Regions from separate parts of the Acetobacter sp. AC2005 genome, predicted to be linked through region 1. Evidence: predicted binding sites of a transcription regulator. Region 1 holds the regulator's gene; the other holds the start of a gene.
The links. Region 1 encodes LexA, which represses DNA repair genes until DNA is damaged. Its sites were predicted from a motif close to TGTTCTANNTANGTTC; they were not measured.
Positions count from the first base shown of each region.

Region 1 (15,166 bases):
GCGGAAGCGCTGCTGCTGGAGGCCAACTACATCAAGCGCATGAAGCCGCGCTTCAACATTCTGCTGCGGGATGACAAAAGCTACCCGTGGCTGATGCTGACAGATGCACATGCGTTCCCGCAAATTGCCAAGCACCGCGGCAAGGCCGTTAAAGGGGCCAGCCTGTGGGGGCCGTTTGCTTCGGCTTGGGCTGTTAACCAGACGCTCAACCTGATCCAGCGCGTTTTTCTGCTGCGCTCCTGCACAGATGCGGTTTTTAACGCGCGCACTCGCCCATGCCTGCTTTATCAAATCAAACGCTGTTCTGGCCCATGTGTGGACCGGATAGATCAGCAATCCTATGGGCAACTGGTAGAACAGGCGCGGGATTTCCTTTCTGGCAAGGATACGGCGCTGCGCGAAACCTTGGGGCAGGAAATGAATGCCGCCGCAGAAGCGCTGGATTTTGAGCGTGCGGCCGTGCTGCGAGATCGTATTCGTGCGCTGGCACAGATGCAGGAATCCAGCGTGATCAACCCGGCATCTCTGCAGGATGCAGATGTGCTGGCATTGTGGCAGGAGGCCGGACACGCCTGTATTCAGGTGTTTTTCATTCGCGGTGGTCGCAATAATGGTAGCCGCTCATTCTTTCCGGCCCATACGCAGGATGCCGCACCCGCAGATGTGCTTTCTGCCTTTATCGCGCAGTTTTATGATGACAAGCCATGCCCGGCCCAGATTTTGGTGAATTATGAACTGCCGGAATCTTTGCTGCTGACAGAGGCGCTTTCTCTCCGGCGTGGCCGCAAGGTAGAAATTCTGACACCACAGCGGGGTGAGAAAAAGCAGGTGCTTGATCATGCGGTAACCAACGCGCGGGATGCGTTAAGCCGCAAGCTGGCAGAAACTGCAGGGCAGGCCAAATTGCTGCAAGGCGTGGCAGATGTTCTGGGGCTGGATGCGCCGCCAGAACGCATAGAAGTGTATGATAACAGCCATATTCAGGGCTCGCACGCCTATGGCGTGATGATTGTGGGTGGGCCGGAGGGCTTTAACCGCAAGGCGTATCGCAAGTTCAAGATCAAAGGCCCCGTTACACCGGGGGATGACTTTGGCATGATGCGCGAAGTGCTGGAGCGCCGCTTTGGCCGTGCTTTGAAAGAAGCGGAAGAGGGAGATACTTCCAACTGGCCCGATGTGCTGCTGATTGATGGTGGTGCCGGGCAATATTCTGCGGTGCGCAGTGTGCTGGATGATCTGGGTGTAACAGGCGTAAAGCTTGTGGGTATTGCCAAGGGGCCAGACCGTGATGCCGGGAAGGAATGGTTCTATACAGAGGACAAGGAGCCGTTCCAGCTCGATTTGCGCGACCCTGTACTGTACTATCTACAGCGACTGCGTGATGAGGCGCACCGGTTTGCCATTACCACCCATAGGTCTGGCAGATCCAAAACATTGGTGAAATCTGAACTGGATGATGTGCCCGGTATTGGGCCGGCGCGTAAAAAGCTGCTGTTGAACACATTTGGTTCAGCACGTGCGATCAAACAGGCCGGTTTGGCAGAACTGGAAGCCGCACCCGGTATCAGCCGAGAAACTGCACGGGCCATTTACGGCCATTTTCACCCAGACTGGACACCAGAATGAGCATTGGCATATGAGCATTGCACAAGAATTCTGGGTGCCTGACACCTTTGCGATAGCATAAGCCATTCCAGCAGTGCAGGAAATAGGTTACTATATTCCGCAATGCTGACAGATCTGCCGAATGTCCTGACAATTTCGCGTATTGTAGCCATACCCATAGTGGTCACTCTGGCTGCATGGGGAAGCCCGCGTACAGATGCCTTGGCGTGTCTGCTGTTCATTCTGGCGGGAATAACCGATTATTTTGATGGCAAGCTGGCGCGTTCACGCCATCAGATGTCAGATTTCGGGCGCATGTTTGATTCCATTGCAGATAAACTGCTGGTTGGGGCATGCCTGATGGTGCTGGCCGGTTTTGCGCGTCTGCCTTATCAGGGGCTATGGCCAGCCATTATTATTCTGTGCCGTGAAATTCTGGTTTCCGGTATGCGGGAATATCTGGCAGAGCGGCATGCGCGCCTGCCCGTAACCCGTTTGGCAAAATGGAAAACCGGCTTCCAGATGACAGCCATTGGCTTTTTGCTGGCGGGTGATGGAACTGGTGCTTTACTGGGTATGCCGTGGCTGCCAGTTGCGCTTATTGGTGCTGTATTACTTTGGATTTCTGCGGTGCTTACATTGATAACCGGCTGGGATTATTTAACAACCGGTTTGCGCCATGTTGAAATGTAAAAAACTTCGTTACTATTTTAGTAATACGCTGCATCTATTCCAGAAAAATAACTTCATTTTGCCGCATCGCCTTGTGTCTGGTGGATAAACCGTTATTTAGCATGAGGTGCGGTTCTAAAGGGCCGCAATCGCAGGCAGGGAATGATTCGCCTGCTATTGAAAGATGATGATTGCGGAGTCAGGGCATGCGAAAAGCCGCTCTTCTAGGTTTATGTATGATCGTGAGCGGATGTGCAGGCTTTGACAAGTTTGTATCGGATACAGCAACGCTTCCGGGCGAAAATCCCAATGCCCCATCGGGGGAAGACCTTAATATGCGGCGGATCAGGGGGCAATCTGCTGTAGATATTCCCATTCTGCCAGAAGGTGGCAATATGTGGCCCGGCCCTCCAACGCCACTGCCTACGCTGGAAGATGTTGAAAAAGACCGCGCAGGCACTGTGCTGGGTGGAGCGGCGGCGAATGGCCCGCAGCTTCCTGATGGTGAGGAAATGAGCATTGGCGAAAAAGAAGATATTCGCCACGGTGTTATTGGGGGTGGTACAGCGGGTAAGCTGCCAGATGTAGAGCCGGATGTTTCCAGCAAATACGGAGCACATCGTGGTGTAGGTGCACCCATCGAAATTCCGAATGATGACGGCACCATTACCTTGATCCAGCCAGATGGATCCGTTAGCACCATCAAGGATAATCGTTCCACCGTGCATCATTAACGCTTACGCTGTTTGAGCGTAGCGGATGAAGCGGCTGAAAACTCAAACCACGGCAGGCAGGCCATGACAGGCTCCGTAAATATTCTTTATTTTGCCGCCCTGCGTGAGCAATTGGGGCGTGAAAGCCAGCGGGTTACGCTGCCATCCAATACTATGCCTGTTGCGGCGTTGGTGCAGGAACTGCGCCAGCATGATGCAAAGCTGGATGAGGTGTTTGCCGCCACACCGCGCATTCGTGTTGCCATCAACCAAAAGTTGGGTGGGTTTGATACCTGTGTGCAAGCTGGTGATGAACTTGCGTTTTTCCCCCCCATGACAGGCGGCTGATACGCATGTCTGTTCGTGTTTTGGTGCAGCAGGCAGCTTTTGATGCAGGGGCTGAAACTGCGCGCCTTTCCAGCCTTTCTGAACAAGTTGGCGGTATGGGCCTGTTTATAGGGCAGGTGCGTGGCGGAGATGGTTTGCTGAGCCTGACGCTGGAACATTATCCGGGTATGACGGAAACAATCCTTAACCAGCTTGCGCAGGAAGCCATGCAGCGCTTCAATCTGCTTGGATGTACGCTCATACACAGGGTTGGCAGGTTAGAAGTGGGTGCGCCTATTGTGCTGGTGGGCACTGCTGCGGCACATCGGGCTGCGGCACTTTCGGCCACATCGTTCTTGATCGATCGGCTTAAAACCGGCGCGCCGTTCTGGAAAAAAGAAGAATTCGCCAACGGCCATACGGCATGGGTGGATGCGCGGGAAGAAGATGAACACGCTGCAGCAGCATGGATGCACACAGCGCCTTCATCTTCCTGATCTTACGATTTTTCAGGATAATACTTTGTAAATGGCATCTGTTAGTTTGCGTAAATCCTGTTTTTCAATGGTAAACGCGGGTGTTAGGTAAACAATATTGCGGAAGGGGCGTATCCATACGCCTTCGGCAATAAAACGCTGCCGCAATGCATCCGGGTTATTGATCTTTTCCAGTTCTACAACACCAATAGCCCCAAGTGTGCGTACATCCTTTACGCCGGGCAGGGTGCGGCAGGGTTCCAGCGCCTCAGTCAGAAACGTGTTGATATCTTTTACTTGCTGAAGGCGGGGTTCGGTTTCAAACAGATCAAGCGAGGCATTGGCGCAGGCACAGGCCAGCGGGTTGGCCATAAAGGTTGGCCCGTGCATCAGCGCGTGTTCGGGGTTATCAGAAAGGAAAGCCTCAAACACATGCCGCCGCGCCACTGTGGCAGCAAGGGCCATGGTGCCGCCCGTAAGCGCTTTGGAAAGCGTGATAATATCGGGCACAATACCAGCCTGTTCGCAGGCAAACATGGTGCCGGTGCGGCCAAAGCCGGTAAAGATTTCATCTAAAATCAGCAGCACATCGTGGTCATCCGCAGCTTTGCGCAAAGTGCGCAGTGTTTGCGGGGCATGAAACAGCATGCCGCCAGCACCCTGCACCAAAGGCTCGGTTATAATGGCGGCAAGTTCGTGCGCATGTTTGGCCAGCAGATTTAGAAATACAGCGGTGCTGGCTTCATCTACTGGCAGAGGGGAGATCACGTGCTCCATCAGGGCAGAACCGTACAGATGGTGCATGCCTTCTTCCGGGTCACAAACAGACATGGTGGCCAGTGTGTCCCCATGATAGCCACCCCGGAAGGCCAGCATTTTGGTGCGTTTGGTCTGCCCTTTGTTCAGGCGGTACTGAATGGCCATTTTCATGGCCACTTCTACGGAAACCGAGCCTGAATCCGTAAAAAACACTCGTTCCAGATCTCCCGGCAACATGGCGCATAATCTGCTGGCCAGCCGCAAAGCGGGTTCGTGCACCATGCCGCCAAACATCACATGAGGCATGGTTTCCATCTGCTGGCATACAGCCTGGCGAATATGAGGGTGATTATAGCCGTGGCAGGCTGTCCACCACGCGGCTACGCCATCTACCAGTTCCCGGCCATCGGTTAGGGTAATGCGTGTGTTGTGCGTGCATGCGGTGGCAAGTGGCGCCGGGGCTGTTTTCATCTGGCTATAAGGTAACCAGATATGGGGCAGGCCCTGCGTGTACCATTCCGGCATGGAAGATAGAGATGAGCCGGAAGCTTCTGTCATGGAATGTTCCCTGTAGATGATTGACCCGCCCTTCAGGCTGCGGCACCACATGTTACATGACGCGGTTTGATAATCTTTTCCAGAAGGGGCTGGCAGATCTGTCTGCTCAGGGGCGTTTGCGCACCTGTCAGCAATGGCAATATGCCGGGGGGGCGCTGCTCAAACGCTCAGATGGCGTTGTGGTCACAGATTTTTCGTCCAACGATTATCTGGGCCTGCGCATGCATCCCTTGTTGCGTGAGCGCGCGTGTTCTTGGGCACAGGCAGAAGGCAGCGGCAGCGGTGCTTCCCGGTTGGTAACGGGTACATCCTCGCAGGCTTGTATGCTGGAAAAACGTGTGGCGCGGCTAAAGCACATGCAGGCGGCACGTTTGTTTTCTTCCGGCTGGCAGGCCAATGCCTCTCTGGTGCCAGCTTTGGCACGGCTTTCTGTGCAGGTATGTGGGGCGCCTGCCATTATTCTGGCAGATAAGCTCATCCATGCCAGCCTGTATCATGGTTGTGCAGCGGCAGGTATACGCCCGATTCGGTTCCATCATAATGATGTGGCGCATCTTGAAAGCCTGCTTCAGAAAACCGAAGGTGCCGGCCTGCGTATTGTGCTGACAGAAAGCGTGTTCAGCATGGATGGCGATGTGGCGGATATTGCCGCGTTGCATGAGGTCGCCCAAAAATATGACGCTCTGCTATGTGTGGATGAAGCCCACGCAACCGGTATATTGGGGCCAGAAGGTGCCGGGTTGGTAAATGGGTTGGCCGATGTGGTGATAGGCACCTTCAGCAAGGCCTTGGGCAGTATGGGGGCATTTATTGCTGCCTCCGAAGGACTATGCAGATGGCTGGATAACGCAGCTTCTGGCTTTATCTATTCTACAGCGCCTTCTCCTTTGGTGTTGGGGGCTGTTGATGCAGCACTTGATTTGCTGCCGCAAATGGATGCCCAGCGCGCGCATGTTGCAGCACTTGCCGCCAGCTTTCGCCAGAAAATGCACGATGCAGGGCAGGATACAGGGCCATCCAGCACCCAGATTGTGCCCATTCTGGTAGGGCAGGAGCCACAGGCGCGCACTCTGGCCCAGAAGATGTTAGAGGCTGGTTTTCTGGCCGTAGCTATTCGTCCCCCCACGGTGCCACCAGGCGGCTGCCGTTTGCGGGTGGTTTTTCATGCCAACCATACATGGGCACAAATGGAAGCACTGGCTGATACGTTCATACGTGCCAGCAAAGGTTTGGCGTAATGGCGCGACTCTTACCCGTGTTTGTGCACGGCTGGGCATTTGGACCGGAGTTCTGGCAACCCGTGCTTGCGCAACTGAACTGGGTAGATGCAGTAACGTTGGACCTCGGTTTTTTAAAGCCAGAGGCGAGCGGTGTTACAAAAGCGATTACGCTGGATGATATATGCCAAAAACAGCAGTCCATATTGGGGATTGGCCATTCCCTTGGGTTTATGTGGCTGATGATGCAACGCAGGCAGGGCGTTTTGCCGGCAGGGAGCCGGTTTGCAGGTATCAACACGTTTGCCTGCTTTGTTAGCCGAGAAGGTTTTCCCGAAGGTGTGGCACCACGCATTGTGCAACGCATGATACGCGGCTTGGGGCGAGAACCTGCTGCGGTGGTAAATGATTTCCGCCAGCGCTGTGGAGCATCGCCTGTTTCTGCCGCACGCTGCCAGCCAGAAAAACTGGCGCATGGGCTGGATATTCTGTGCACAGAAGATGTGCGGGCAGATTTGCCGTGTGGCTCGTTAGATGTGTTGGCAGGGCAGCAGGATGAAATTGCCTCACCCAGTATGACTAAAGCCTCTTTTCCTGCTCCTGCACATATAAAATGGGTGGAAAACGGAGGGCATTTGTTGCCTCAAACGCACCCGGTCGAATGTGCCCGCTTTTTGGAAACGCTGCGCAACAGGATGGAACAACAGCCATGAAAACACCCACCCGCGCTGTGCGTATTTGCCAAAGTTTTGATGCCGCCGAAAAGTATGATCAAGCCGCCACGGTGCAACGTGTGGCAGCGCGTGAACTGTTCCAGCGCATACACACCAGCATGGATGGCAAAAAGCCCCTGCGTATTTTGGAAATTGGTTGCGGCACTGGGTTGCTAACCGAACATCTGCGCGCTTGCTGGCCTGATGCAGACATTCTGGCAACGGATTTTGCGCCAAATATGCTTGCGCGCGCGCAAAGCCGGTTAGGGGAAAGTGTTTCCTACCATCAGATGGACGCGACAACGCCAGATGTAAGCGGCCCATTTGATCTGATTTGTGGCAATCTGATTATGCAATGGTTACCAGAACCCGCAAAGGTTTTGCGCACTTTTGCAGAGCTTCTGGATCCGGATGGTGTGCTTGCGGTTTCTACGCTGCTGGATGGCACATTTGCTGAATGGCAGCAGGCCTGTGAGCAAGAAGGACAACAGGCGGCAACTCCGGTTTACCCAGAATTGGCCGCTGTGCAAAGTTGGTGCCCGCCTGCGTTTTCTGGTGGTTGGGCAGAGCAGGATATTGTGCAGGCTTTTGCAGATGGGCTGGATTTTGTAAGGCATCTGAAGGCTACAGGTGCATCTGTTCCGCGTGATGGCGCTGTGCCGTTATCTTCTACACATTTGCGCCGCGTTGCTTTGCGGTTTCAGCAAGCAGGATGCGCCATTACATGGCGTGTTGGGTATGCCTGTTTCCGTAAGCCACCACGCAAAGGCGTATTTGTAACGGGCACCGATACTGGCATTGGCAAAACACTGGTTTCCGCCTGTTTGGTGCGGCGCTGGCAGGGAGCTTATTGGAAGCCCTTGCAAAGCGGTTTGGCGGATGAGAAAGGGGATACCCCTACAGTTAAGCACCTTGCCGGAGATCCGCCTTGCTTCAAACCCGCAGGGGCTTTTCTTGCGCCCCTTTCTCCCGATGCTGCAGCGCGTGCAGAAGGTGTGCAGGTTGATCCGGCCCAACTGGCGTTACCACAAGGTGAAGCAGATAAGCCGCTGGTTGTAGAAGGCGCAGGTGGCCTGATGGTGCCTGCAACGCCAGACCTGATGATGATTGATCTGGCCCAACGCTGGGGCTTGCCCGTAGTGCTGGTGGCGCGGAGTGGGCTTGGCACGCTTAACCATACTTTGTTGAGCTTGGAAGCCTTGCGTGCCCAGCACATTGCCGTGGCTGGTGTGGTGCTAAGTGGCCCACTGAATGCAGAAAACCGTGAGACAATCGCGCAAAAAGGCAGGGTGCGTATTCTGGCAGAAGTGCCGTTTTGTGCGGAAATTACACCAGATGTGGTGTCTGAACTGGCAAAGCTTTTTCCGCAGTGGGAAGATATTTATCCATAATAGAAAAACAGATATCTGCATGGTAAGTTTTGCCCCGCAGGTATTTGCCTTAATATTGACGGATCAACCCAGCCAAGCAGCCCTGAATACGCAGCTTTTCAGCCGGAACAATACGGGTTTCGTAGCTGGAATTGGCAGGTTCTAGCGCAATCATGTTGCCCTTGCGGCGCAGGCGTTTGAGCGTAACTTCATGCTCATCAATCAGCGCCACCACAATCTGCCCATTTTCGGCTTGATCTGTGCGGCGGATAATGACGTTGTCACCATCCAGAATGCCAGCATCCACCATGGAATCTCCGGCCACTTCCAACGCGTAGTAATCACCGCTGCCCAGCATTTCGGCAGGAACCGTGAGCGCATGGGTGGTATCAGGCACGGCTTCTATGGGTAAGCCTGCGGCAATGCGTCCATAAAGCGGGATTCGTACTGTTTCGGCTTTGGGGCGTGTAAAGCTGGCACGCACCACATTGGGTGGCAGTTCCTGCATTTCTGGCAGTTGAATAACTTCCAGCGCCCGCGCCCGATGGTGATGACGGCGCAAGAACCCGCGTTCTTCCAGCCCGGAAATAAGCCGGTGAATGCCAGATTTGGAGCGCAGACCCATAGCCTCACGCATTTCATCAAAGGAAGGTGAGAAACCTGTTTGTTTGAGGTGCGAATCAATAAAAAGCAGGAGTTTGTGCTGTTTGCGCGTCAGCATATCGCACCTCAAAAAGCGGCTGTCGTAATGAAAAGAAAATCTTGCGATTGTTCTACATAAGTTCTCTTTTTATGTCAAGGGAGCGATCAGGGCAGGCGGATTATCTGGCAGGGGGTGCCTGCTTTTTGTGCCGGAGCAAAGGGGGCACGCATTACCAAAACCTGGCTTTGCTTGAGAATGTTCAGCTGCGCTGAATCCTGCCGGGAAAAAGGCGTGGCCACAGGTACAGCGCCTTGCGGGGAGGGCGCAAGTGTTGCGCGTAAAAAATCCTGCCGGGCATCGTTTTCTTTAACATCACAGCCCAGAATGGCGGGTTCTGTCTGGAGTTCATCGCCAACGGGTAGCCCCATAAGAGCGTGCAGGGCAGGTGTTACAAACACAATGGAGCACACCATAGCGGCTACGGGGTTACCGGGTAGGCCAATAATGGGCGTATTACCCAGCCGGCCAGACATCAGCGGTTTGCCGGGGCGCATGGCAATTTTCCAGAAATCCTGCTGTAGCCCGATTTCGGCCAGAGCAGGGCGCACCAGATCGTAATCTCCCACGCTTGCACCACCAATGCTCACCAGCATATCCAGCGTGGCAGCTTGGCGGAACTGGGTTGTCAGGCTTTCCATATTGTCGCGCGCAATGGGGAGCATAATGGTTTCTGCGCCCTGCTGTTGTAGGAGGGCAGCCACCATGAAAGTGGCGGAATTGAAAATGCCATCCGCCGGGGCGGGGTCTCCGGGCAGGATAATTTCATCACCCGTGGCCAGAATACCTACGCGTGGGCGGCGCGAAACCGTAAGCCACACATGCCCGCCTGCAGCAGCCAGTCCGATATCTCGTGGGCCGAGTCTGCGCCCAGCTGGCAACAATTCATCGTTTTTCTGAAAATCCTGCCCCTGCTGGCGAATATACTGTCCTTGGCGTGCCGGGGCCGTCAGCTTTGCGTGATCACCTTCACGCTGCACGTTTTCCTGAATGATAACGGTATCTGCGCCAGCGGGAATTTGCGCGCCGGTAAACAGCCGCACACATTCCCCCTTCTGCACAGTAGCAGTGCATGGGTGGCCTGCGGGGGCTTCGCCCACAATGCGCAAAACTGCGCCTTCCAGCGCATCTTCCGCTTTTGCGGCATATCCATCCATTGCGGAAACAGAAACCGGTGGGTTGGCCGTGCGGGCATGAACGGGCTGGGCCAGCACGCGGCCACATGCCTGCGAAAGCGGCACAATTTCCTGCCCGCATGTTTTTAGGTTTTCAAGAATTCGGGCGCGCGCAACAGCCACATCCAGCATAAAAATTCCTCCTTTTTTGGCCTGTTGCACCGCTTTGATGCAAGAATACTTGACCTTTTGCACTTGTATGCGCATTTTGCCGGCACTTGAACACCGTCGGTGCCGTTTATGCGGCTCCGTACATCATGCTCTGCTGAGGAAGTCATGGCCAAGACCAACGTTATCAAGATCCGTCTCGTCTCCACGGCGGACACCGGTTACTTCTACGTGACCAAGAAAAATGCTCGTGCGCACACCGGTAAAATGGAACTGAAGAAGTACGATCCGGTTGCTCGCAAGCACGTCGTGTTCCGCGAAGCCAAGATCAAATAATCTGCATTCTTCGGAATGTGGATGAAAAAAACGGCGCTTTCGGGCGCCGTTTTTTTATGCCTGATTGTGCCGGAAGAATACGTCATCCGGCACAGATATTAAGGGAAGGGGGTTAAAACAGCGGGTCTCGCCTATCGTAGGGCACAACAATATCATTCCGGTCTGCCATGTTCAGCATGGCGCGGGCGCGTTCATCCAGAATATCTGTATCCAGGGATTGTTCACGCAGGCCGTTTACGCGGCGGTGCCAAGCGGCCTGCTCGGCAATGGCATCCTGTTTGGATTGTTTGGCCTGTTCCAGCAGCCCCAATTGCTGCTTGTAAGCCTGAATACCGTGATCACCCTGCGTTGCGTTCCAGCCAAAATAGCCTGCAATGCCAAGAAAAACCAAAGGGGGCACAACCGCCCGCACTGTGCGACGAATGAAACGACCGATCTGCACTCTGGCGCTGCCTTTTTTCTGGTTCTGTGCAGTTTAGCCTGCACCTCTGGGTCTGTCTTTCTGTCTAAACCATGAAGTGTGGCAGCGCCAAGGCATGAGGGCACGAAAAAAGCCGCCTCCGGGTAGGAGAGCGGCTTTTTTGTAACCTGTTGCGCCAAAAGCGCTGTGGTTTATGCGGTTTTTAAAATGGTGCGGCCTGCATAGCGTGCAGCAGTTGCCAGTTCCTGCTCAATACGGATGAGCTGGTTGTATTTGGCTGTCCGATCAGAACGGGAAAGGGAGCCGGTTTTGATCTGCCCACAGTTTGTGGCCACAGCCAGATCAGCAATGGTGGAATCTTCTGTTTCACCAGAGCGGTGGCTCATCACGGCGGTGTAGCCCGCGCGATGCGCCATTTCCACGGCCTGAAGTGTTTCTGTCAGCGTGCCAATCTGGTTGACCTTCACCAGCAGGGAGTTGGCCACACCAGCCTGAATGCCGCGGCGCAGGCGTTCCGGGTTGGTTACAAACAGATCATCTCCAACCAGCTGGATTTTCTTGCCCAGTTCCTGCGTCAGCAGGGCCCAGCCTTCCCAGTCATCTTCGGCCATGCCGTCTTCGATGGAAACAATCGGGTAACGGCTTACAAGGTCAGACAGGTAAGACACCATGCCAGCGGAATCGAATACCTTGCCTTCGCCCTTCAGGTTGTATTTGCCGTCCTTGAAGAACTCGGTGCTGGCGCAGTCCAGCGCAAAGGTCACGTCTTCACCCGGGCGGTAGCCTGCGGCTTCCACGGCACGGGTGATAAAGCCCAGTGCTTCATCGGCAGATTTAAGGGCAGGGGCAAAGCCGCCTTCATCCCCAACATTGGTGTTGTAGCCAGCAGCGCTCAGGGCCTTTTTCAGCTGGGCAAAAATTTCCGAACCCCAGCGGATGGCATCGGCCACAGTAGGCGCACCCACCGGCTGCACCATGAATTCCTGAATATCAATGGGATTATCTGCATGTTCACCACCGTTGACAATGTTCATCATCGGCACGGGCAGAACATGGGCAAACACGCCACCAATGTAGCGGTAGAGCGGCACATGCAGTTCTGCTGCCGTGGCTTTGGCAATGGCAAGGGACACACCCAGAATGGCGTTGGCACCCATACGGCTTTTGTTGGGTGTGCCATCCAGATCGATCATGGCGTTGTCGATATCGATCTGATCTGCCGATTCGGCACCCTGTAGCGTGGGCAGAATTTCGTTTTCAATGTTCTCAACAGCTTTGAGAACACCCTTGCCACCAAACCGCTTGGGGTCACCATCGCGCAGTTCTACGGCTTCATGCGCACCGGTTGAGGCACCAGAAGGAACAGCCGCACGCCCTCTGGCGCCGGATGCCAGCTCCACATCTACTTCAACCGTTGGGTTGCCGCGGCTGTCCAGAATTTCACGTGCGATAATGTCAACAATGGCACTCATTGGTGTTTCCGTTCCTTTATTGTCTGGCCTCTGGCGGCAGAAGCCGGTGTTATTTTTTTTGGTTCCGGGCGGAACACGGTGGGCAGGGTAAACCTGCCTACGGTTGCTAGTGGCCGCCTGTTGGGCTTTTCTGTCAACCATATTGGGTATGAAATTATCAGGTAAGGGCCTGCTGCACGTTCATGAAAAAACTTCCATTTCTGGCTGTGGTGCTTATGGCAGCAGGGCTCTTGCCCTTTGTTGCCTGTACATGCGGCATTGTGTTTTTCGATTCCGGCGTGCCTGTGCCCAATCTGCTGATGGCGTTGGTGATTTACGGGGCAGTAAGCCTGTCTTTTATCGGGGCCGTGCATTGGGGGCTGGCGCTGGAGCTTGATCGCGCCATTCTGACAAGCGGGGCAGACAGGGCCGATAATCTGCGTTTGGTTTTGGGTGTGGTGCCCGCTTTTGCGGGGTGGATTGCGGCTTACCTGGCCTATGCATGGGTGCCGCTTGCCGGGGTGATTATTCTGGCAGTGCTTTTTCCGCTGGTGGCGTTGGCTGAACGTGGCGCATGGCAGCGTGGCTGGTTGCCGCCCGGCTATATGGGCATGCGCTGGATTGCCACGGCGGTAACGGAATGTTGCCTGCTCATGGTGCTGCTTGTGCGGGCATTCTAAACACTAAAGCGGCATAAGCCCTTGCAGAAGCAGGGTTTGAGGCGTGTTATAACGCCCAGATGCAGCAGCACAGCGCCAGTAACGGAGGCAAGGTAGAAAGTATGAACGGCAAACCGCGCATTCTGGTAAAAGGGGCCGGTGTGGCGGGTATGACAGCCGCCGTAGCATTGGCTGAACGGGGAGGCGATGTCACCCTGTATGAAAGCGGAGGCCGCGTGGGGGCCGGGGCTTCATGGATGGCAGGTGGCATGCTTGCCCCGTGGTGCGAGGCCGAATCTGCGCCAGAGGAAGTCACCGCCCAATCTATCGATTCGGTAGAGTGGTGGGCCGAGCATGTGCCCGATGTTACGCGTGAAGGCAGCCTTGTGCTGGCACCTGCGCGAGATGTGGGGGAAATTGCCCGCTTTGGCCGCCGCACATCGCATTTTCAGACGGTAGGCACAGTAGAAATCACCCAGCTTGAGCCGGATCTGGCAGGCCGTTTCCATAAAGGGCTGTTCTTTCCCGATGAAGGGCATGTGGACCCGCGCAAGGCCTTGAAAGCCCTTCTGGCACGGTTGGAACAACTGGGTGGCCACGCCGAGTTTGGTGAAACCTGCCCGGATGAAGCCACGTTTGATTGGGTGGTGGAGTGCACCGGCCTTGCTGCGCGTGAAAAGCTGGACAATCTGCGGGGCGTGCGGGGTGAAATGCTGCTGCTGCGCTGCCCGGATGTTACCTTGCATCGGCCTGTGCGTATGCTGCACCCGCGCATACCGGTTTACATTGTGCCAAGGGCTGACCATGTGTTCATGGTTGGGGCCACCATGATTGAAAGCGAAAATGCTGGCGGCATGACAGTGCGTTCCATGATGGAACTTCTGAACGCGGCATGGACCCTGCACCCCGGTTTTGCCGAGGCGGAAATTCTGGAAATGGGCACAGGTTTACGTCCGTCTTACCCAGATAACATGCCCCGCGTGGTGCAGGATGGAAAACGCATTTATATCAACGGTATGTACCGGCACGGTTTTCTGCTTTCTCCCGCTCGGGCGCGGGAGGCGGCAGACTTGATATTCGGCCCACAGGCCTAAGGAGCAACGCCCGATGAAAGTTGTGGTTAACGATACAGCGCACGAGGTCTCCGCCAAAACACTGGCGGCCCTGATAGATGAGCTCGGCTATAGCGGTGCACGCATTGCTACTGCGCTGAATGGTCGGTTTGTGCCTAAGGCAACGCGCAATGAAACGCCGCTGGAAGAAGGGGCGCAAATTGAAATTGTTGCCCCCATGCAAGGGGGCTGAGGGCATGGCTGTTTCATTTTACGGGCAGGATGTTGTCTCGCCACTCATGCTGGGTACAGCCCAGTATCCATCCCCCGAGATTTTGCGCGATGCCGTGCTGGCTGCTCAGCCGGGTGTTGTAACTGTTTCCCTCCGTCGCGAATCTGCGGGGGAGCGTGCCGGGCAGGCGTTCTGGTCTCTCATTCAGGAGCTCAAGGTGCCGGTGCTGCCAAATACGGCGGGTTGCCACACGGTTAAGGAGGCCGTCACCACTGCGCACATGGCGCGGGAAGTGTTCGGCACGGATTGGGTGAAGCTGGAAGTGATTGGTGAACTGGATACGCTCCAGCCAGATGTATTCGGGCTTGTAGAGGCGGCGCGTATTCTTACCGAAGATGGTTTCAAGGTATTCCCCTACACCACGGAAGATTTGGTGGTGGCGGAAAAACTTCTGGCCGTGGGGTGCGAGGTGCTGATGCCATGGGGTGCGCCTATTGGTTCTGGCAAGGGTTTGAACAACGTGTTCGGCCTGCGGGCCATGCGGGCGCATTTTCCCGGTGTGCCATTGGTGGTGGATGCCGGTATTGGTGTGCCCTCTCACGCCGCGCAGGCGCTGGAGTTA
Region 1 is NZ_CP149625.1:128,229-143,394, reverse strand. It holds gene uvrC (excinuclease ABC subunit UvrC) at 1-1,626, shown strand, start outside; gene pgsA (CDP-diacylglycerol--glycerol-3-phosphate 3-phosphatidyltransferase) at 1,729-2,298, shown strand; gene QQM41_RS00720 (hypothetical protein) at 2,484-3,011, shown strand; gene moaD (molybdopterin converting factor subunit 1) at 3,075-3,338, shown strand; gene QQM41_RS00710 (molybdenum cofactor biosynthesis protein MoaE) at 3,344-3,814, shown strand; gene QQM41_RS00705 (adenosylmethionine--8-amino-7-oxononanoate transaminase) at 3,827-5,110, opposite strand; gene QQM41_RS00700 (8-amino-7-oxononanoate synthase) at 5,167-6,348, shown strand; gene QQM41_RS00695 (alpha/beta hydrolase) at 6,348-7,040, shown strand; gene bioD (dethiobiotin synthase) at 7,037-8,431, shown strand; gene lexA (transcriptional repressor LexA) at 8,481-9,131, opposite strand; gene QQM41_RS00680 (molybdopterin molybdotransferase MoeA) at 9,218-10,492, opposite strand; gene rpmG (50S ribosomal protein L33) at 10,562-10,729, shown strand; gene QQM41_RS00670 (septum formation initiator family protein) at 10,842-11,171, opposite strand; gene eno (phosphopyruvate hydratase) at 11,342-12,622, opposite strand; gene QQM41_RS00660 (DUF3429 domain-containing protein) at 12,805-13,281, shown strand; gene thiO (glycine oxidase ThiO) at 13,383-14,354, shown strand; gene thiS (sulfur carrier protein ThiS) at 14,368-14,565, shown strand; gene QQM41_RS00645 (thiazole synthase) at 14,570-15,166, shown strand, end outside.

Region 2 (15,166 bases), 390 kb from region 1:
GTTTGTGTGGTGTGCACAGCTTAGCGGTGGCATTTACATTACGCTGGGCATGCTCTCACTGGCCATGGGGCTGCAAACTTCTGCCACGCGCCATGCCAAACTGCCAGATATGGTGCTGCCTGCCGCCACTATGGTGCTGCACGGGCTGGCCCATAACAGCACGGTGGCTGGTGGCACAAACTCTGGCACGTGGCGCAGATTAGCCGCTATTGCCAGCCTGTTTGTGGGTGCCGTAATTGGCACGCTGGTTTCTGATAAAAATGTTGGAATTGGTATTGCCGCTGCGGGTGCTACCGTTTTTGCGGCGGGTGGCCTGCTGCATTGGCGCCGCCACCCTCTTGCCCTGCATCTGGATAAAATGAGTATTCCCTAAACAACGGGAATACTCGGTAAATACAAAGCTCAGCCAGCTTTTTTGTTATTGGTGGCGAAGTAAACAGCCATAAGGTAGCACACTACAGAACTGCCCATGGTTGCCAGAGCCGTCATCCGTTCGGATGGGTTGAGCAACATGGCCACAAACACCAGCACCACACCAGCAAGCGTTACGTAATTGCACAGCGGAAAAAGCGGCAGCGTGTAATTTTCTGCCTCTGTGCCAGCCTGCCGCGCTGCACGGCGCGTAACGATGTAAGATGTTACAATCAGGCTGTAGATCAGCAGGATAACGCCACCACTGCAGCTTAGCAGAAAGGCAAAAATGGTGCCCGGCGCCAGAATGGATGAGAAAGCCACCAGCGTGCCCGCAAGGCTGCTGACGATAATGGCCTTACGCGGCACAACAGCAGCAGAGCTACGTGCCAGAAAGCCCGGAGCATCACCCTGAGCAGCCAGCTCTGTAAGAATGCGCGATGTAATATACATGGCGGAGTTCAGGCAGGACAGAATGGCGCTCAGCACCACAATGCGCATCAGCAAACCGGCACCGGGCACGCCCATAACATCCATGGCCGCCACAAAAGGTGATTTACCGGCAACAATGTTTGTCCACGGCACCACAATCAGGATCATGCCCACGGCGGCTACGTAAAACAGGGTAATACGGCGGCCAAGGCTGCGGGTTACGCGGGCCACGTTCTTACCCGGTTCTGGAGATTCAGCGGCTGCCACTGTGGCAATTTCCGAACCCATCATGGTGAACAGAATGGTGGGAATAATAGACAGCAGCGCCACAACACCATGCGGAAAAAGCCCGCCATGCCCCAGCAGATTTTCCTTTACGGAAACGCCCGGCCCAAACACATGCGCTGCATATAAAAGAGAAATGGCAATAAAGGCGATAATGCTGAAAACCTTAATGGCGGAAAGCCAGAATTCACATTCACCAAAAACGCGTGGAGCAGCAAAGTTGATAAGTTTAAGAACAAGAATAAGCACAACAGAAAGCAGCCAAACCGGCAGATGCACCCAATCCTGCAATAGAATGGCGCCGGCTATGGCCTCACTTCCCAACACCACCACCCAGAAGAACCAGTAAAGCCACCCTGCGGTAAAGCCCACCTTATCTCCATGTGCGGCGCGAATGTATTCTACAAAGGACCCGCGCCCGGGGTCCGCCACAACCATTTCCCCCAGCATGCGCATAACCAGGATAACCAGAAATCCTACCAGCAGAAACGCCAGCAGAACCGCAGGCCCTGTTGCCGCAATGGCAGCGCCACTGCCAACAAACAGACCAGCCCCAATAGTGCCGCCCAGAGCGATCATGGCTATGTGGCGATTACGCAGCCCGTCTGCGGGTTTTCCCGCAGGAAGGGTCGTCGGTTCGGGCATCAGGAAATCCTTTATTCTTGTTGTCCTGTAAGTTTCTACCCCAAAACGAAACGTTTTGGGAAATTCTCGTTAGAAATGCTTGTAAAAATAGGCCTCCAGCACGCCGGCATGCCGCCCGATATTGTGCATGCGATACCCCGTTGGCACCCCTGCGCGAGAAAGTGCGCGCCCTGCCGGGCCACTAAAGGCTGTGCCCGCGGCAACGGCGGCTGATGTGGTTTCGTCCAGCATATATTCGGCTGTAAAATCCACTTCGTTGGAAACATGGCGGCCCACGTTCTTCAGTCCCATGCCGGAGGGATACAGCAGGGAAAGATCGTAAAAATGCACACCCAGCTTAAGCTCATCCTTTTTACGGAACAGGTGCACAGGTGGCGTGCCTGTTAGGTCAAACTGATGCACTTCCAGATCAGAAAGCGGGGCCAGATACATGCCCACAATTTCACCCGGCCAGTAGCCGCCATAGGTGTAGCGCTTACCATCATACAAAAAGAACGTATCGTAATTGCGCTTGACCGAACCTTCGGCATTTTTACCACCACCAAACCGCGTGTACCGGTAAAACAGATGCGGCTTCCACGGCAGCATGGAAAACGTATAACCGGGCTCGAAAAACATGCCGTAGGCTTCTACAGATTTGTAGCCGTTGCCTGCGTGGCTGTTCTGTTCGGATACAAAATTGCCATAGAACGTAAAGTTCTTTGAAATCCCTAGCGCCTTGACAGGAAACAGCGTGCCGCCCCAGCTCAGGGCTGCCACGTTCATGCCGTTACGATCTGCACGCGTAGAATAATCGTAATGAGATGATCCATCTGCATCCCGCACATGGAAGTAGGTTAACGTTACATACGCAGCACGATCTGCATATGTAGACCCACCATGCCCACCGGGTTTGTTTTTGAACCAGGAGACATCAAACCCGACAAACTTGGTTTTGGGGCGATCATATCCGCGGTCAATGTCATTGTCGGAATTGCTTTCCAACATAAAGACATCCCCACGCACGGAATCACCTTCCAGCTTGATCACGCCGGGGCCAGAAAACGCATATCGCGGTGCATACCACCATGCGCCTCTATCACCCGCGCTGTAGGTGCCTTTACCAATCAGAAAGCCATCATCCACCGCAAAGGCCTGCCTGCCGCCCTGCACCGTTAGAATCTGGTGACCGCCCGCCATCTTGAGCGGCACTTCTACGCCCAGATTGGCTTCTTCCAGATAAATGGAGCGCGGCGTGCCCGATGTTTGAGAAACTTCCTCCGCATCACCATCACCCAGCGTGGTGGCGCCAATAGCAGAAGCCTTGCCAATAACGGTAAAGCCCCAGCCTGTTTGCCAAGACCCCATAAGCATGGGCTTGCCGTAAAATTCGCCATAGGTGCTGTTTTTATGGCGCACCAGAGCACCAGAAGATTTGGTGCCGTAAGACCCGGCGCCAAAGTTGGTATTGGGCAGGAAAAAAGCAGACCCACCAATATCCAGCGCGCCCTGAAGGGTAATACCCTTAATGGAAACAAGCGTTTGCTCTGCCCGCACCTCCTCTGGTGCAGCAAAAGCCGCTAGCCCGAGCGCGACTAAAGAGCAGCTTGCCTTAACAAACCCGCGAGACCCGCGACACACTGAAGTGGCATGAGAACGTGCATGCCGGACAAAGGAATTACTCATAATCAGCCAGCGCCTGCATGAAGTTGAAACCCAGACGCACACGCACAAAAAAAGCGGTAAAGCCGTTTCTGTACAAAAATGATATCCTGCATCAGATATGCCACGTGTAGAGGATCTCCTTGTTGCAATCTGTTACGGGACAGACATGTACTGCATATACACATCTCTTTTTATAATCATCACACAACAATATATGATATTCAAGAGATTATAATAAAAAATTCCGAATCTTTTTTACTTCTATATTTTGTATAATCAAGATGTATTGTTAAATAATAAAAAGAGTATTTTGTATTTCTTTCATGTATTCCAAAACAAAGAATGCTTACCATATCGGATGTGAAACAATAATTTCATGGAAAATTATCTTGCCACCGGCACAATCTACATACCGGCGCGCACGCATGCGCATTTTGTCAGTTCCGATTTTATACACGGAATGTATAATTCTTTTTATTACAAATAAAAATATATGATGTATTTCTATAAATTTTTGTTTTTTGTAATTATTTTTACGTAAATGTTTCCATATATTCCAAAATTATCATATATTTAATAAGGACGTAAAATAATACTTTGAGTATATATATGTAGGTATATATCTCATTATTTTTAACGCTAAACCCGCGATACAGAAAATACCCTGCGCGTTTCCGGGCCGCAAACCCTGTATTTTTGGAACGGGAAAACTGCGCCCTGCCCCAATATTTTGTGAACAATCACAACAACATTGAAACAGGGCCTCACCACATTACTGCGGCGTGCTGGGGTATTTTACGGGCACGTGCTCAGATATACCGGCATCCCACACACCGCCTTTAATGGTATCCGATGTATCCGGATCTTCCACCTTTACCTTCTTGTCTATTCCGCCATCCCATACACCGCCTTTGGTTGTATCGGGCTGATCCGGGTTTTTGACCTCAACATGTCTGGAAACGCCACCATCCCAAGTAGCGGCAGAAGCACTCTGCACAAACCCGAGGCCAAGAACAGCGACACACATATAAAGTGTCTTTTTCATTTTTCTCTCCTCGTTTAACAAAACTGTAACACAATGTATTGCTTATTTTCAACACGAGTACTGTGCATTCTCTGTATGTCTGCTCTTTAAAAAGCAGTCATCCCGAACGGCCCTGCACCTACACGGGCCTGCAATGGCGGCATAAAAAAAGGAACCCAAATGGGTTCCTTGCGCAGAATTTATGCTGTGTAGACAATATATTTTGCAAATTGAATGCTTTTTCATCCACCAGATATGTAACGCCCACCCTGTAACGCAGACTGACAGCGCCAACAACAAAGGCTGATCACAACCAATTGAATTTTCTGAATTTTAAGGAAATGGAGCGGATGAAGGGAATCGAACCCTCGTATGCAGCTTGGGAAGCTGCCGTTCTACCATTGAACTACATCCGCATCTTTGTGGGGCGCACTATACCGATACATTGTGCAAATGGCAATGTGTCAGTTTCACTCAGCTTCCATTTCTGCACTTACCAAATCAGAAATATGGCCGATTTCACGCAGATGCAGCCCCTCTGGCGGGCGAGAGCGCGTGTTGCCGCGTGCAATGCGGCGGGGCAACACGGCACGGTCAAACCCCAGCTTGGCAGCTTCCTTCAAACGGGCATCGGCCTGCGCCACCTGCCGCACCTCGCCAGAAAGACCAACCTCTCCAAAATAAACCTCTCCGGGGCTGGTGGGCACGCCACTGGCGGCAGAAACCAGCGCAGCCGCCACAGCCAGATCTGCCGCAGGTTCCGCCACCTTCAGGCCACCTGCCACGTTCAGATACACATCCATGCCAGAGAGTTTGAGCCCACAGCGCGTTTCCAGCACAGCCAGCAACATGGAAAGGCGGCCTGTATCCCACCCCACCACGGCACGGCGGGGGGCGCCATCTCCTCCTTTGGGGGCCAGCAAGGCCTGCACTTCCAACAAAACGGGCCGCGTGCCCTCCAGCCCGGCAAATACGGCAGACCCGGCAATATTGCCCCGCCGTTCGGCCAAAAACAGGGCTGATGGGTTGCTCACTTCCTCCAGACCGCGGTCTGTCATGGCAAACACGCCAATTTCATCCGTTGCGCCGTAGCGGTTTTTGGCGGCCCGCAAGATACGGAACTGGTGGCCCCTATCGCCTTCAAAATACATTACGGCATCCACCATGTGCTCCAGCACACGCGGGCCAGCCAGCGCGCCCTCCTTGGTTACATGCCCTACCAGAATAAGACTGAACCCCCGGCGCTTGGCCGCGCGTATCAGCTCAAACGCACAGGCCCGCACCTGAGAGACCGTACCCGGCGCGCTATCTATGGTTTCCAGCCACATGGTCTGGATGGAATCAATCACTACCGCCCGCACATCGGGTTCGGCTTCCAGCGTGGCCACAATATCTGCCACGTTGATGGATGCCGCTAAATCCAGCTTGGCCCCGGCCACACCCAAGCGTTGCGCACGCAGGCGGATCTGGTCCACCGCTTCTTCACCAGAAATATACAGAACCCGCTCGCCCTTGCCTGCCAGCTTGCTGGCGGCCTGAAGCAGCAAAGTGGATTTACCTATGCCGGGGTCTCCCCCCACCAGCACAACAGAAGCAGGCACAAGGCCACCACCCAAAACCCGATCAAGCTCTGCAATGCCTGTTTGGGTGCGTGGTGGAAGTTTGATCTCCCCCTCCAGCGCCTGCAACGCCACGCGCCGCCCCTTGCCACCACGCACCGCGGCAGAGGATGCGGCCAAGGGTTCCACAGCCATTTCTTCCAGCGTGTTCCATTCACCGCAGGCATCGCACTGCCCGGCCCATTTGGCATGTACAGCGCCGCAATTGGTGCAAACATAGGTGCGGGAAGGTTTTTTAGCCATCAGGCAAGCTCTTTTGCTGTCTGGTTCATCCCCCTTGATGTGGAATAAAACAGGAACAAACTCAAGGGCTCGCCTGAACTGTTTTTTATACATAGCCCAATTTGGCGTTCAGAACGGCCCTGCCGGATTTATGCAGAATTTGTTATTTGAAAGAGCAACACCCCCAGCCCACCACGCAACGATGCTTTGACGAACCCGCCCGCACAGGTTACGGCTGCTGGAACTGCCTTTTCACACTTCAGCAGGAACGGACAGTCCACACTCATGGACATGGTGCTTGATCTTGTGGCCCGCCTTGGCCGCGCTACACTCTCCCTTATTCGCGCGGCGGGGGCTTTGGCCCTGTTTGCTGCTTCTGGGCTTTCGCACATTGTGCGCCCTCCGTTTTATGGGCGCGTGTTTTTGTCCACCTTTTTAGAAACAGGCTTTTTCTCCTTGCCTGTGGTGGCGCTTACGGCGCTGTTTTCTGGCGGGGTTATTGCGCTGCAATCCTATACCGGGTTTGCGCAATACCATGCCCAAAGCGCCATTGCCGGTATTGTGGTGCTGGCCGTTACGCGTGAGCTGGGGCCGGTGCTGGCCGGGCTTATGGTGGCTGGCCGCGTGGGGGCTGCCATGGCCGCCCAAATTGGCACCATGCGCGTAACAGACCAGATAGATGCGCTCACCACCCTTTCCACCAACCCCATGAAGTATCTGGTGGCCCCGCGCCTGCTGGCCGGGCTGATTGCCCTGCCCCTGCTGGTGCTGGTGGCAGACATACTGGGTGTGGCAGGCGGCTTTACCGTAGCTGTGGTGAAGCTGGGCTTTTCTGCCCCCGCTTACATTACGGCCACGCTAAACTCCCTCAAGGCCATTGATGTAACCGTAGGGTTGGTAAAGGCTGCGCTGTTTGGGTTCCTTATTGCGCTGATGGGCTGCTACTACGGCTATAACAGCAAGGGCGGGGCAGAAGGTGTGGGCTCTGCCACAACAGCTGCCGTGGTGGCCGCATCCATCATGCTGCTGGCCTTTGATTACCTGCTGACAGACCTGTTCTTTTCACAATGAGCCAGACCATGACAGGCACCACGCCTAAAATCCGTATTCGGGACCTGCACAAATCCTTCGGCGCCAAAAAGGTGCTGGATGGTGTTTCCATGGATGTTGCACAGGGCACATCCTTTGTTGTTATCGGCGGGTCTGGCTCGGGCAAATCCGTGCTGCTGCGCTGTATTCTGGGGCTGATTACGCCAGATTCCGGCATTATTGAAATTGATGGCGAAAACGTTCTGGAAGCCCCGGAAAAACGGCGTGAAAAACTGCGCAGTGAAATTGGCATGCTGTTCCAGAACGCCGCACTGTTTGACAGTTTGACCGTATGGGAAAACGTCACCTTCGGGCTGCTGGCGCTGCATAAAATCACCCGCAAGAATGCCCGCAACCATGCAGGCACCATTCTGGCACAGGTGGGGCTTGATCCTTCTGTGGGGGATTTATACCCCTCCGAACTTTCTGGCGGCATGCAAAAGCGCGTGGGCTTGGCCCGCGCCATTGCCGCCCAGCCGGATATTCTGTTTTTTGATGAACCCACCACCGGGCTGGACCCCATTATGGGTGCGGTGATTGATGGGCTGATTGTAGATTGCGTGAAAAAGCTGGGTTCCACCGCCATTGCCATTACGCATGATATGGCATCTGCCCAACGCATTGGGGATGAAGCCGCCATGCTCTATAAAGGCAAGCTGATCTGGCAGGGGGCGGCATCTTCCCTCATGAACAGTGGCAACCCGTATGTAGATCAGTTCACCCACGGGCGGCGTGAAGGCCCCATCAGCATGGAATTGCGGCGTTAATCACACTTGGCTGCAATCTCCACTTGCCCGCGATGCCCTGCAATGAGATAGAAAAAGCAGACAAAACGGGTAAGGGATATTCGGTAAGATGAAACGCGCGGTTCTGCTGCTGGCCTGCACCTTGGGACTATCCGCCTGTGGCATGTTTAGCTCCAAAGAACCGAAGCATCTGACCACAGCCGCCCAGTGGGAAAAATACGGATATCATGATCACCTCAAAACAGGTGATGACGACTAACCTCACCACGTTTCCCATACGTTAATTTTTACCCCTGCCACCGTTGATGGCAGGGCTTTTGCCTGTTTGAAAAGTGCACAGCATTGTGCGGCCTGCACCAAACAGAAACTTACGTACATTCCCCCAACATTACCACGCCGCTTGCTTAATGGTGGCGCAACCCCCTCTTACGCCGCTACGTTACGGACATAAGGGTTATTTTTCCAGACACCTGAAACACAAGGTTTTCTGATGCGTTTGAAGCGGTTCTGTTCTCTTTTTCTAGCGTGTTTTGTGCTTACGCAGGGTGCCCTGCCTTTTGCCGCCCGCTCCCCCCTTTGGGCAGCAGATACAGACAATACCTCCGTTACGGCCCCTGCCCCAACAACCCTTATTACCAATACTTCCGATATTGTCAGTAACAGCACGCTGGAAAGTATTGGCTCAGAAATAAGTGCCATTTACCAAAGCAGCCAGCAGGAAAGAACCAACGGCCAAAGCACAACCGAGCTTGCCGCCCTGCTGCGCCGCGCCAATGCTGTGGCCACACAAACAGATACCCTGCAAGCCCGGCTAAAACCCTATCAGGGCGTTTATCAGAACTTTCTGGATATTCTGGGCAAGCCACCCGGCAAGGATGAGCCAGCAGAATCCGCCTCCATTACCGAACAGCGCACCCTTCTGCTTAAAAAACAGCAGGACATCAATTCCCGCATGACGCGGCTGAAGCTGTACCAGGTAGAAGCCCAACAGCTTGTAAATGAACTGCGCCAGCATGGCACCGCCATACAGCAGGCTACCTTGTGGCAGCGTTTTCCCTCCCCACTGGGGGTTAACTTCTGGTCTCAGTTTACCAGCAATTTCCATACGGACACCACACGCCTTAGCACTTTGGGGGGCGAAGCCCTTGGGGTGCTGGGGGTCGCTTTTTCTGGCAAGCGCATCTTTATTTCGTTGGGTGGCATCGCACTTTCTGCGTTGCTTTTGGTGGGGTGGTTTTTCTCACACGGTATTATTCGCCGTCTGGTGGCGCGTGTTTTACCTGCGGGGCGTATCCGCCCCATTATTGCAACCCTTTTGTGTGGTGTGCTCAGCCTGCTGGCATGGGGTTTTGCCTTCCAGATTTTCTGGAGTGTTCTGGCCTTTGACAACGCCGCGCTGGATGAGGATTTAACCACCCTTGGCAGCATGATGGGCGCGCAGTTTCCGCTTTGCGGGCTTGTGATTGAGCTGGGGTTTTGCCTGCTTTCACGCCATCCAGAATGGCGCATTTTTCCGATGTCGGACACCATTGCGCGAAATTTGCGGCTGTTTCCGCTCTGGTTGGCCGCAGCACTTATTGTGCGTGGGTTCCTGCGTTATATTGATACGCAAAGCGGCATTTCCATGCTGTCTGTCCAGCTTATGGATGGGCTATATGTGCTGGCCGTAAGCCCGCTGCTGTTTGCCATCCCGCGGGAGTTGCGTATTTCCGACCAAACAGACAACACCCCCAGCCAACCCTCGCGCACGCAGTTTTTAATCAGTCTGGCTATGGGCATTTCCATTGTCTGCTGGCTGGCTGTTTTTTCAGGCTACATTCCGCTGGCTTATACCATCATCTCATGGCTGAGCATGATGGCCATTAGCATGACAGGCCTTTTGCTACTTTCCCTTTTGGTAACGGTTACGGCCAACACGTTGTTTCCGGCCAGTGCGCCCTTGGGGCGGCATCTGGTTGAACTGGGCTTGCCCCCGCGGCTTGTAAACCAGATGTGCGTTGTGGTGCCCGGCATTGTAAATGTGCTGCTGCTGGCTGTGGCTTATGCCGTTGCCACCAGTGGCGGAGGGTTTGACCCGCAGCAGATCTGGCACCAGCTTTACTGGCTGTTTCATGGCCAGGCCAGCACCGATGGCTCCCATATCTCTCTGGATGCCATTTTGCTGTGTGCCGTATTGCCGGTGGCGGGGTATTACGCCATCAGCATTTTAAAATCATGGTTCCAGCAAAGGTTTTTCCCCACCACGCGGCTGGATATTGGGGCGCAGGCCTCTATCCTGAGCATTCTGAGCTATGCCGCATGGATTCTGGTTGGGCTGAGCATGCTGGCGGTGCTGGGTGTAACCGTTAAAAGCATGACATGGGTTGTTAGCGCGCTTTCTGTGGGCATTGGCTTTGGCCTGCAATCCATTGTGCAAAACTTTGTTTCCGGCATTATCCTTATGGCCGAACGTCCGGTTTCCATTGGAGATGTTGTCACCATTGCGGGTGTAACCGGCACGGTGGAACGCATTAGCGTGCGCTCTACCGATATCCGGCTGGATGACAAATCCACCATGATTGTCCCTAACTCGCAGTTCATTACCTCGGCTGTTAAAAACGCCACACGGGCGCAAAAGCCCGGTGTGTTCACCATAGAACTCAATCTGCCTTTTGCATCTGATCTGGATAAAGCCATGGATGTGATGGCCCGCACCCTTGCCACCTGTAAGGATGTAGATGAAAGCGTGCAGCCCACCGTCAGCATGTCTTCCGTATCTGATGGCTCTGCCTTGCTGATTGGATCAGCCAAGGCCATGTCTGGCACAGATATAAAGGTTGTGCGCAGCGCTGCACTTTTTGAAATCTGGAAGGCTTTTCAGGAAAACAAGATCCCGGTGACCGTGCGGCAAAACCTGATAACCGTTTAACCAGCACGCCCTGTTCCTGCGGGCTATCTGTATGGCCCGCAGGAATACAAACGCCCTTGGTTTTCAGGAAAAACGCTGGCGTAATTTATCTATATGCTCACGCCCGCGCCCTGTATTGGCAACAAAGGCCTGTTGCAGAAGATGCCATGCTCTTTCCAGTTCGCGCTCATCCACATAGGCAAAACCTTCTGGCCGTGTGCGTAAAACGCGCTCCAGATCTTTCAGGCGCACAACCTGATGATGCACAAATGGGCTGGTATAGGCCCGCCCGGCAAACACCACGAGAGACTGCACATTTTCCAGCCCGGTAAGGTATTTTACGGCACAGACATGCCGATAGTTCTGATGTACAGGGTCCATAAACAGCCGGTACCCTACACCGGTAGAGTTTGGAAAACTCTGTTTCCACACCCCCGGTGTAGAGGAGCCGGAAATAAAACCATCGTAATTTTTGGTTTCAATAACCACAATGCCCCACGGGGCTTTTACAAGATGGTCTATTTCTGTCAGCCCTCTGTCATCTTCCAGCAAAACATTATGCAGGGCCGGCCAGCCCATGTGCTGGAGAATTGCGCTAACCTTTTCTTCCCCTTCCCGCCCTTTTTCATGGGCATCAAAATACGGTTTTTCAAAAACCGGTTCTGCCGGGGCTTCATCTTTAGGGGTTGGAGGCGGCGGTAAGTGCTTTTCTGGTTTTTCAATAAACCCAAAAACCAGAAACCCGGCCAGAGCAAGAAGCCCCACAACCAAAGCAATTTTTACAAGCAGGAACAAGAACGCAAAAACAGTTGAAATATTCAGCAAGACAAGAAGGCACACTGCCATTGCAATAATGGCACCAAGTTTATCCATTAAAAAATCTGCCCAATCTTATTTATTCTTTTGGCGCGCAGCTTACAGGCTGTTCTTGCACGTGCATGCAGTGGCACATACGTGCGCCATACAGCAAGCGGTATAATTTTTCAAATTTACGTGGATATCAGAAGGCTTTTACCAAAAAAGGCCCCAACATGTGGGGCCTTTTAACTGGTTTAGTGTTCCTGATGAATGGTATCCAAATCTGCAAAGCGTGTGTATTCGCCTTCGAAAAACAGATTGATAGTACCCGTGGGGCCATGACGCTGCTTTTCCAGAATAAGCTCGGCCTTGTTATGCACCAGGCTCATCTTGCGCTGCCATTCATCCATTGCCACAGAGTATTTCTCCATGGATTCAAAAGCTGTTTCCTTGGGCATACGCTGTTGCAGGTAGTATTCATCACGGTACACAAACATCACCGCATCGGCGTCCTGCTCAATAGAGCCGGATTCACGCAAATCCGACAGCATGGGCCGCTTGTCTTCACGGCTTTCGACCTGACGGGAAAGCTGGGAAAGTGCAATAACCGGCACTTCCAGTTCCTTGGCAATGGCCTTGAGACCCTGCGTGATCATGGAAATTTCCAACACGCGGCTTTCTGGGCGCGTGCCAACAGAGGGCCGCATAAGCTGGAGGTAATCCACCACCACAAGGCACAGGCCCTGCGTACGCTTTAACCGGCGGCAGCGTGTGCGCATGGCGGAAAGAGAGATAGCTGGCGTATCATCAATCACCAATGGCAAGCGGGCCAGTTCGTGGCTGACACGCACAAAGCGGTCAAACTCCTTCTGCCCGATATCACCACGGCGGATGCGCTCACCCGAAACCTCGGCCTGTTCAGACAGAATACGAGTGGCCAACTGCTCTGCCGACATTTCGAGCGAGAAAATAGCCACTGCCCCTTTGGGCTTTTCTCCCGTTTCCTCAGCCTCATCCATAATGGCGCGGGCAGCGGAAAAGGCCATTTTGGTGGCCAGCGCCGTTTTACCCATGGCAGGACGCCCCGCCAGAATCAGCAAGTCAGACGGGTGCAGCCCACCTGTTTTTTTATCCAGATCACGCAGGCCAGATGTCAGGCCCGTAACGTGCCCTTCGTTCTGAAAGGCTTGGGCTGCAACAGAAATAGCGCCGCTTAGTGCCTTGTTGAAGGAAACAAAATCCCCTTCATTGCCTTTTTCCGTGGCCAGTTTGAACAGGGCTTCTTCCCCTGCCTCAATCTGGTCCTGCCCGGAAAGGCCAATGGTGGTGCCAAACGCGTTGTTCACCACGTTTTCACCAATATCAATCAGCTGGCGGCGGATCCACGCATCATGAATGGTGCGGCCGTAATCTCCGGCGTTGATAATCCCGACCATGGAGGACAGCAGCTTGGCCATATAGGCCATGCCGCCAACGCTGGCCAAAATGCCGGAATGTTCCAGCTCGGCCCGCATGGTTACGGGGTCTGCCAGTTGCCCGTTTTCAATACGCCGGGCAATGGCATCATAAATCTGGCCATTCACGCGGTTGGCAAAATGCTCACCAGCCAGAAAGTCCGAAACACGGTCATAGGCGCGGTTGTTGGTCAGCAACGCGCCAAGCAGCGCCTGCTCGGCCTCCACATTGGCCGGGGGCTGCCGAAGGGTAAGGGCCAGAAGGCTTTCGTCCTTCTGGTTGGGGGTATCTGTTGTTGTCATGTTCACAACACCGCTTGTATCAGATTCGCGCTGCCACGTCCTGCTTACAGGCACATTTCCGCACAGCGTTTTTTATGCAGATGGCACGCAGGCCCGCGCAGCCTGATCCAGCGCATCATACGCCGTTACGATATGATAAAGCGAGCTAGTTGGTATTTGTGAAGCAGCAGGCGTGCCCTGTGCATCCAGTTGGTCCACCCATGTGCCGGTGGGGCAACCTGTAAAATACCGATCCAGCAGATTACTGGCCATACGCGTGGCCCAACCGGCTTTATCCTGCGGATCATGGCACAATGCGCCACGCAAAGCCTCGCCCTGCACCCATAGGCGGAATGTTGGCTTAAGTATTTGCCCATTCCGTGCAACGGCATCACGCACCAATGCGGTTTGGGCATCTACGCCATACTGATATGCAAAATGGTAAAGGCGCGCGGCCTGTGCTGCGGTATCCACCCCGCTTTGGCGCGCATAAGCCTGCAACAGCCACACCCATTCAAAATGATGCCCCGGCTCACACCACTGGCCTTCTGGCCCTACGGCGGGTTGCCAGTCTGGCCCAAAATATTCGCCCAGCGTGCCAGTACGTTCATCCATAAAGTGTTGGCTGAACAGCGCATATAATGCGTGAGCCTGCACCAGATCTGCGGCATCCCCCGTTGTTTCATGCAGGGCAAGCACAGCTTCCAGCAAGTGCATATGGGGGTTTTGCTGCCGCCACGCATCATTGGCGGGCCGCATGTTCATAAAGCCGCCATTGGGCAGGGCCATTGCCTGCCCCAGCCACGCAAGCGTTTGCCGCGCCAGTTCTACCGCCTGACCTGTGCTGTCCACACGGCCATACCATGCCAGAGCAAACAGCACGAAAGCGATATCGTACAAATCTGCACTGTCATCCAGCACAGCGCCATCACGCGCCAGCAGCTTAACCCAGCCGCCATCTGGCCTATGGGCGTTGAGCAGAAACCTGAAAATACTTTGCGCCCGTTGCGTTGCGGGCTGCCAGCCTTTTAAGGCCGCCCATGAAAACACAAAAAGCTGCCGCGCCTGCACCCTTACGCGCTTGAACGGTGGCTGTGCTGGTATGCCCTGTAGCGTCAGACACTCCTGCGCCCCCAATGCCGCCGGGTTTGAGGCTGTGCCATCGCACCCCGTACTGGCCCAGAAAGGCAAGGCATCCTCAAACAGCCAACGCGCAAAACGGTTGCGCACTGCCACAAGCGGCAGGTTTTCTGCGCCCGGCAGATCATGCACCGTCATGTATTGCGAATCCGCCCGATTGTGGATGTGGTGGAATGCCCCTGCTGCAAATTGGCCAGCACCAGCCGGCCCCCTGCGGCCTGCACAATATCCGCCCCCACAACCTGTTCGGGCCGGTAATCTGCCCCTTTTACCAGCACATCTGGCATCAGGGCACGGATAAGCTCCAGCGGCGTATCTTCATCAAACGCCACCACCGCATCCACATAGCGGATGGCGGCCATAACAGCGGCGCGGGATTCCAGTGAATTCACAGGCCGTGTGTCACCTTTCAGGCGGCGCACGCTGGCATCTGTGTTCAGCGCCACCACCAACCTGTCACACGCGCTCCGGGCTTCTGCCAGCAAGCT
Region 2 is NZ_CP149625.1:522,028-537,193, forward strand. It holds gene QQM41_RS02425 (YoaK family protein) at 1-373, shown strand, start outside; gene QQM41_RS02430 (amino acid permease) at 403-1,773, opposite strand; gene QQM41_RS02435 (hypothetical protein) at 1,843-3,438, opposite strand; gene QQM41_RS02440 (hypothetical protein) at 4,190-4,462, opposite strand; tRNA gene QQM41_RS02445 (tRNA-Gly) at 4,784-4,857, opposite strand; gene radA (DNA repair protein RadA) at 4,912-6,303, opposite strand; gene QQM41_RS02455 (ABC transporter permease) at 6,568-7,353, shown strand; gene QQM41_RS02460 (ABC transporter ATP-binding protein) at 7,350-8,138, shown strand; gene QQM41_RS02465 (hypothetical protein) at 8,227-8,376, shown strand; gene QQM41_RS02470 (mechanosensitive ion channel domain-containing protein) at 8,608-11,025, shown strand; gene QQM41_RS02475 (NERD domain-containing protein) at 11,089-11,877, opposite strand; gene QQM41_RS02480 (replicative DNA helicase) at 12,057-13,559, opposite strand; gene QQM41_RS02485 (AGE family epimerase/isomerase) at 13,632-14,816, opposite strand; gene hldE (bifunctional D-glycero-beta-D-manno-heptose-7-phosphate kinase/D-glycero-beta-D-manno-heptose 1-phosphate adenylyltransferase HldE) at 14,813-15,166, opposite strand, start outside.
Region 2: the regulator LexA is predicted to act here: its motif matches at 6,346-6,361, upstream of radA (DNA repair protein RadA).